Regions from separate parts of the Kribbella sp. NPDC048837 genome, predicted to be linked through region 1. Evidence: riboswitches for the same ligand, from Rfam matches in the RefSeq annotation. Region 1 holds a riboswitch; the other holds the start of a gene.
The links. A riboswitch is a leader RNA that binds a small molecule or an ion and turns the genes downstream of it on or off. The one in region 1 is predicted to bind glycine.
Positions count from the first base shown of each region.

Region 1 (3,710 bases):
ACCGCGACCGGATCGACGAGGTCCAGCTGACCAACGGCGACGAGGTCCAGATCGGCAAGTACCGGTTGGTGTACTACGCCAGTGGCCAAGCCTGATCCGACCGCCGAGGGCCGCGGCATCGGAGCGGTGCTGCAGCTGCTGCAGGCCGAGTTCGCCGACGTCACCATCTCCAAGATCCGCTTCCTCGAGGCCGAGGGACTGGTGACGCCGGCCCGGACCGCCTCCGGCTACCGCAAATTCAGCGCCGCGGACGTCGAGCGGTTGCGCTACGTGCTGACCGCGCAACGCGACCAGTACCTGCCGCTGAAGGTGATCAAGGAGCATCTCGGTGCGATCGACCGCGGTCTGCGCCCGGCGGCCGGTGGTCCACCGGTCGCCCCGAGCTCGTTGCCGCAGACCCCGGGACAGCCGGTCGCCGAGGACTTCGGTGCCGACGGCATCGAGCTGCGGCTGACCCGGGCGGAGCTCCGCGCCGCCGCGGAGATCTCGGCCGAGCTGCTGGACCAGTTGGAGAGCCACGGCCTGGTGGTGGCCCGTGGCAACCACTACGACGGTGACGCGATCGTCGTCGCGCGGGTGGCCGCCGAGTTCGCGCCGTACGGGATCGAGCCGCGGCACCTGCGGCTGTTCCGGACGGCGGCCGATCGCGAGGCCGGCCTGATCGAGCAGGTCACCGGACCCCGCCGGACCGAACAGACCGAGGAGCTGGCCGCACTGGCGGTCCGGTTGCACACCGCGCTGGTCCGTTCCCGGCTGCCTCGCTAGCCACCCCGAGGGCCTACCGGTCCCGGCACCTCGGAGTAGGCTGAAGGGGTGCGCGAAGTCGACGTGGTCGGAGTCCGGGTAGAGATGCCCTCGAGTCAGCCGATCGTGCTGCTCCGGGAGGTCGGCGGAGAGCGGTACCTGCCGATCTGGATCGGCGCGGCCGAGGCGAGTGCGATCGCGTTCGCCCAGCAGGGCATGGAGCCGCCCCGGCCGCTCACCCACGACCTGTTCGCCGAGACCATCCGCGTGCTCGGGCACACGCTCAGCCAGGTCCGGATCGTGAACCTGACCGACGGTGTGTTCGAGGCGATCCTGGTGTTCGACGACAAGACCGAGATCTCGGCGCGGCCGTCGGACTCGATCGCCCTCGCGCTGCGCACCGGCACCCCGGTGTTCTGCACCGAGGAGATTCTGGCCGAGGCCGGCATCCCGGTTCCGGACAGTGAGGACGCCGGCGCCGACGAGGTGGAGGAGGAAGAGGAGGTCGAGCGCTTCCGCGAGTTCCTCGACCAGGTGACTCCGGAGGATTTCGACAAGAGCTGACACCCCGTAGGCAGGGCGGGGACGCCCGGCGGACCGGAGTGGTACAAGACCAGATAGGTAACGATTCGGGCGGCGGTCGCGACACGCTCTCCGCTCGGTGCGGTTGTCGTTGACCCTCCCAGGTCGGCGGCTTACCTTGAAGGAGTCGTGGGGTGTTGTCACTCCACGGATGTGACCCGTTCCAGTCGGTACCCAGGGAGGCTCAGGCGTGACACGCACCGGCGACACGGATCTGACGGCGCAGTCGACGTCCGAAGCACACGCCGAGGCGGCCGCTACCGCCGGCGTGCAGGGTCTGCTCTTCGACGACGACCTGCGGCCGATGCCGGAGGACGTCGGGTTCCGCGGTCCGACGGCGTGCGCCGCGGCCGGGATCACCTACCGTCAGCTCGACTACTGGGCCCGCACCGGTCTGGTCTCGCCGTCCGTCCGCCCGGCGACGGGCTCCGGCACGCAGCGGTTGTACGGGTTCCGCGACGTTCTCTTGCTGAAAGTGATCAAGCGGCTGCTCGACGCCGGGATCTCGCTGCAGCAGATCCGGACCGCGATCGCGCATCTGAGCAAGCGGGGCATCGACGACCTGACCCAGATCACGCTGATGAGCGACGGTGCCTCGGTGTACATGTGCACCTCGCCGGACGAGGTGATCGACCTGCTGGCCGGCGGCCAGGGGGTGTTCGGGATCGCCCTCGGCGGTGTCTGGCGCGAGGTCGAGGGTTCGCTGTCCGAGCTGCCGACCGAGCGCGCCGACGGTCACGAGGACGCCGACGGTCACGCGAACGACGAGCTCGCCGCCCGTCGCCGCGCCCGTATGACCGGCTGACCTCCGACTGGCGGCTGACCTCCGGCTGGCTGCCGACCGAACTGTTCGGGGATTCCTGGTAGCCTCGGTGCAGCCGTACACAGCACTCGGGAGAGACCCGTGCAACCGGGCGCCGAAGGGGCAATTCCTCCCCGGAACCTCTCAGGCCCATGGACCGAGTGCCACAGGCGACTCTGGAGCGCGCAGCGCGTGACAGAGGGGGAGGCGACCGGAAGCACGTCAGCAACGGAGCCTCTTGATGACCGAACTCTCTGCAATCTTCGCCGACCGACACATCGGGCCGCGCCCGGACGAGGTCGCCCGCATGGTCCAGCTCCTCGGGTACGACGACGTCGACGCGCTGGTGGACGCCGCGGTCCCCGCGTCGATCCGGTCCGCCGAGGCGCTCCGGCTGCCCGAACCGGCCTCCGAGGTGGACGCGCTGCACGAGCTGCGTCAGCTCGCCGCCCGGAACACCGTCGCCACCTCGATGATCGGCCAGGGGTACTACGGCACCTTCACACCGAGCGTGATCGTCCGGCGCCTGGTCGAGAACCCGGCCTGGTACACGGCCTACACGCCGTACCAGCCGGAGATCTCGCAGGGCCGCCTCGAGGCACTGCTGAACTTCCAGACCGCGGTCTCCGACCTGACCGGTCTGCCGACCGCGAACGCGTCGCTGCTCGACGAGGGCACCGCGGCCGCCGAGGCGATGACGCTGGCCCATCGGTCGAACAAGAAGAGCAAGTCCGACCGCTTCCTGGTCGACGCCGACTGCTTCGCGCAGACCATCGCGGTGGTCCGGACCCGGGCCGAGGCGCTCGGCATCGAGGTCGTCGTCGCCGACACCACCGACGGCCTACCCGAGGGTGACTTCTTCGGCTTCCTGGTGCAGTACCCGGGCTCCGGTGGCGTCGTCCGTGACCTCAAGCCGCTGATCGCCGCCGCGCACGAGCGCGACACCCTGGTCGCGGTCGCCTCCGACCTGCTCGCGCTGACGTTGCTCGAGGCACCGGGGGAGGCCGGCGCCGACATCGTGATCGGGTCCTCCCAGCGCTTCGGCGTACCGCTGTTCTACGGCGGTCCGCACGCCGGCTTCATGTCCGTGCGTTCCGGTCTGGAGCGGTCGTTGCCCGGTCGCCTGGTCGGGGTCTCGGTCGACGCCGACGGCGCCCCGGCGTACCGGCTGGCGCTGCAGACCCGGGAGCAGCACATCCGTCGCGAGAAGGCGACCTCCAACATCTGTACGGCGCAGGTCCTGCTGGCCGTGGTCGCGTCGATGTACGCCGTCTACCACGGGCCGGACGGGCTGCGGGCGATCGCCGAGCGGGTCCACGGGTACGCCGGCAAGCTCGCCGCGTCGCTGCGCGCGGGTGGTGTCGAGGTCGTGCACGGCGACTTCTTCGACACCGTGCTCGCCCGGGTCCCCGGCCAGGCCGCGGACGTGGTCGACGCCGCCCGGCAGAACGGCATCTGGCTGCGGCAGGTCGACGCGGACCACGTCGGCATCTCCTGCGACGAGAAGACCGACGTCGTCGCGCTGACCCGGGTCTGCGATGCCTTCGGCGTCCGGTACGACGGTTCGCTCGAGGCGCCCGCT
Region 1 is NZ_JBVJHF010000003.1:493,824-497,533, reverse strand. It holds gene ACZ6O0_RS17970 (FHA domain-containing protein) at 1-95, shown strand, start outside; gene ftsR (transcriptional regulator FtsR) at 82-765, shown strand; gene ACZ6O0_RS17960 (bifunctional nuclease family protein) at 814-1,308, shown strand; gene ACZ6O0_RS17955 (MerR family transcriptional regulator) at 1,517-2,131, shown strand; glycine riboswitch at 2,209-2,298, shown strand; gene gcvP (aminomethyl-transferring glycine dehydrogenase) at 2,370-3,710, shown strand, end outside.

Region 2 (3,710 bases), on a different contig from region 1:
GCCCGCGAGCTGACGGCCGAGGATCTCTACCGGACCTACGACACCAACGTGTTCGGCCCGGTCCGGATGCTGCACCGGTTCCTCCCGTTGCTGGAGCGCAGCGCCAACCCGGTCGTCGTGAACGTGTCGAGCGGGCTCGGCTCGATCGCCACCGCCGTCGATCCGGCGGCACAGTCGACCGCCGTCCCGGTCTGGGTCCCCGCACCGGGCTACGGCTCGTCGAAGGCCGCGCTCAACATGCTGACGGTCCAGTACGCGCGGCAACTACGGGCACTGCGGATCAACACGGTCGACCCGGGCTACACCGCGACCGACTTCAACGGCCACAGCGGTCCGCAGACCGTCGAGCAAGGCGCCGAGATCATCGTCCGGCTGGCCCAGATCGGCCCGGACGGCCCGACCGGTGAGTACCTGAGCCTGACCGGGACCGTGCCCTGGTGATCAGCACTCGATGACGTTGACGGCGAGGCCGCCGCGGGACGTCTCCTTGTACTTGATCTTCATGTCCGCACCGGTCTCGCGCATCGTCTTGATCACCTTGTCGAGCGTGACCACGTGAACGCCGTCGCCGTGCATCGCCATCCGGGCCGCGTTGATCGCCTTCACCGACGCCATCGCGTTCCGCTCGATGCACGGGATCTGCACCAGCCCGCCGACCGGGTCGCAGGTCAGGCCGAGGTTGTGTTCCATCGCGATCTCGGCCGCGTTCTCGACCTGGAGCGGCGTACCACCGAGCACCTCGCACAATGCGCCCGCGGCCATCGAGCAGGCCGACCCGACCTCACCCTGGCAGCCGACCTCGGCACCGGAGATCGACGCGTTCTCCTTGTACAGCACGCCGATCGCGCCGGCGGTGAGCAGGAACCGGACCACACCGTCTTCGGTGGCCCCGGGCACGAACCGGCGGTAGTAGTGCAGTACGGCGGGAATGATGCCGGCGGCACCGTTCGTCGGTGCGGTGACGATCCGGCCGCCGGACGCGTTCTGCTCGTTCACCGCGAGGGCGAACAGATTGACCCAGTCCATCACCTTCAGCGGATCGACCGACCAGGGATCCTGGCTGAGCTTGGTGTACAGCGCGTGCGCCCGCCGTGGCACCTTCAGCCCGCCCGGCAGAATGCCCTCGGTCTCGCAGCCCTCGCGGACACAGTCCTGCATGACCTGCCAGATGTGCAGCAGGCCGTCCCGGATCTCGTCCTCGGTCCGCCAGGCCAGCTCGTTCGCGAGCATGACCTCGCTGATCGACAGCTGCGACTCCCGGCACCGGTCGAGCAACTCCGCGCCGGTGGTGAACGGGTACTTCAGCGGGGTCGTGTCCAGCACGATGCGGTCGCCGGCCGCCGCGGTCTCGTCGACCACGAACCCGCCGCCGACCGAGTAGTACGTGCGTTCCCGCAGTACGGCGCCGTCCGCCGAGCGGGCCACGAAGGACATCCCGTTCGGGTGGTACGGCAGCGCCTTGCGCCGGTGCATGACCAGGTCGGTGTTCTCGTCGAACGCGATCTCGTGCGTACCAGCCAGCCGGACCCGGCCGCGTTCCCGGATCGCCTCGACCCGCGCGTCCACCGCGTGCGTGACGACGGTCTCGGGATCCTCGCCCTCGAGCCCGAGCAGGACCGCCTTGTTGCTGCCGTGACCGTGCCCGGTCGCGCCGAGCGAGCCGAAAAGCTGCGCCTCGACCCGCGCCGTCGCGGCCAGCAGGCCGGCGTCGGCCAGGCCGAGTGCGAAGGTCCGGGCGGCGCGCATCGGGCCCACGGTGTGGGAGCTCGACGGGCCGATCCCGATACTGAACAGATCGAAGACGCTGATCGCCATCGTGCGGAGGTTCCTTCCGGTCGCCGTTGACCGTTTGGTGTCCTCCCCACTCTGTCAGGCAGATGCCTTCCAGAGGTGCCTCGCCCGCGCGGTGAAGGTGCCTGAGAGATTCTTGGGGAGAGTTGCTCCTACGGCGCCCGGGTCACGCCCGGGTCTCTCCCGCACGGGTTCATGCGGCTGTTGAATTGACTGACGGTCTGGACGGTACGGCGCTCCGCCCGGCAACGTCAATCCGGCCCGTTCGCACCGCCCAGATCTCGAAGAACCAGGTGAACAGCGGGGGAACGCTTGCCGCCAGCGCGGCCAGGGTCACCGGCCACGACCACCGCAGCGGGCCGCGCACGACCAGCACCGTGACCACGTACGCGATGAAGATGCCGCCGTGGATCGGGCCGAAGATCTTCACCCCGATCTCGTTGTCGGACAGCACGTACTTGAACAGCATTCCGATCAGCAATCCGGTCCACGAGATCGCCTCGGCGATCGCCACTGTCCGGAACCACACCGCGTGCTTGGTAGTCATCAGCGACCGACCCTAACAAGTCCCCCAAGCCGCACCCGGGGTCCGCCGGGGGCTCGTCCCCGATGCGGCCGAGCAAACGGTTGCCGAGGATCGAGGGAGTTCGCCCCGCCCCACCCCTCGTCTTCCTTCCTTCCTTCCTTTCTTCCTTTCTTCCCGCAGACAGGAGATTCGCCTGATGAGATCCAGCAGACTTCTCAGGACCACCGCGTGGGGTGTGGTCCTGGGACTGACGGCGGCCGGCCTCGCGACGCTCCCGGCGTCGGCCGCCGTCCCCCGGCCGCCGGGCGTGCAGTGGTCGGACTGCAAGCCCGAGGGCAAGGACGATCCGGCGGAGGTGAAGGGGTCGCAGTGCGCGACCCTGCAGGTGCCGGTCGACTGGCGTGACCCCGGTGGACCGACGTTCGGCCTCGCGATCGCCCGCCGTACGGCGAAGTCGCCGAGCGAGCGGGTCGGCGTGCTGGTGTTCGGCCCGGGTGGTCCCGGTGACTCCGGCGTCGACCGGATCAAGACCGGCATCAGCCGGTTCAGCCAGACGCTGCAGGATCGCTTCGACATCGTCAGCTTCGACCCGCGCGGGATCGCCCGCAGCAACCCGGTGCTGTGCTCCGCGGCCCTGCTGTCCCGGCAGCCGTCGCCTTTGATGAAGAGCCAGGCCGACTTCGACGCGACCGTCCGCTACAACCGCACGCTGGCGGCCGACTGCCGCGAGCACACCGGACCGCTCTACGACCACATCGACACCTGGCAGTCGGTGCGGGACGTGGACGCGATCCGGAGGGCTCTCGACGAGTCGCAGATCTCGTTCCACGGCTCGTCGTACGGGACGATGCTCGGCGCGCAGTACGCCGAGACCTACCCGCGGCGTACGCGCGCACTCGTTCTGGAGAGCGTGCTCGACCACAGCTCGCCGACTGCGCGCACGTTCCTCGACGAGCAGGCGGCGCCGGTGCAGGACTCGTTCGACGAGTTCGTGAAATGGTGCGATCAGACAACGACCTGCGCCCTGCACGGCAGCGACGTCCGCGCACTCTGGGCAGACCTGCTGAAGGTCTCGACCGATCCGTTCAAGCTGAGCTTCCAGGTGTTCCGGCTGCTCTACGACCCGGAATGGCGCAAGCTGGCGGACACCCTGAAGACCCTCGATGAGAGCAAGCAGGCCTCAGTGCCGACCGGGCTGGTGAACAACACGCTGGCGCCGTTCTGCCAGGACTGGAACCTGCCGGTCCGGAACTACCGCGAGTTCGCCGGCCTCGTCGACCGGATCGGCCGGAACAACCCCGACATGCCGTACCCGGGCCAGCTGATGGCCGTCACGAACTGCCTCGGCGCACCCGAGGCCAACAATCCGCAGCACACGTTGAAGGTCCGCGAC
Region 2 is NZ_JBVJHF010000007.1:385,806-389,515, reverse strand. It holds gene ACZ6O0_RS31585 (SDR family oxidoreductase) at 1-441, shown strand, start outside; gene ACZ6O0_RS31580 (L-serine ammonia-lyase) at 442-1,815, opposite strand; glycine riboswitch at 1,895-1,987, opposite strand; gene ACZ6O0_RS31575 (DUF3817 domain-containing protein) at 1,985-2,338, opposite strand; gene ACZ6O0_RS31570 (alpha/beta hydrolase) at 2,514-3,710, shown strand, end outside.
Region 2: it holds a riboswitch for glycine, as region 1 does, so the genes downstream of both, ACZ6O0_RS31580 (L-serine ammonia-lyase) here and gcvP (aminomethyl-transferring glycine dehydrogenase) in region 1, are expected to answer to the same signal.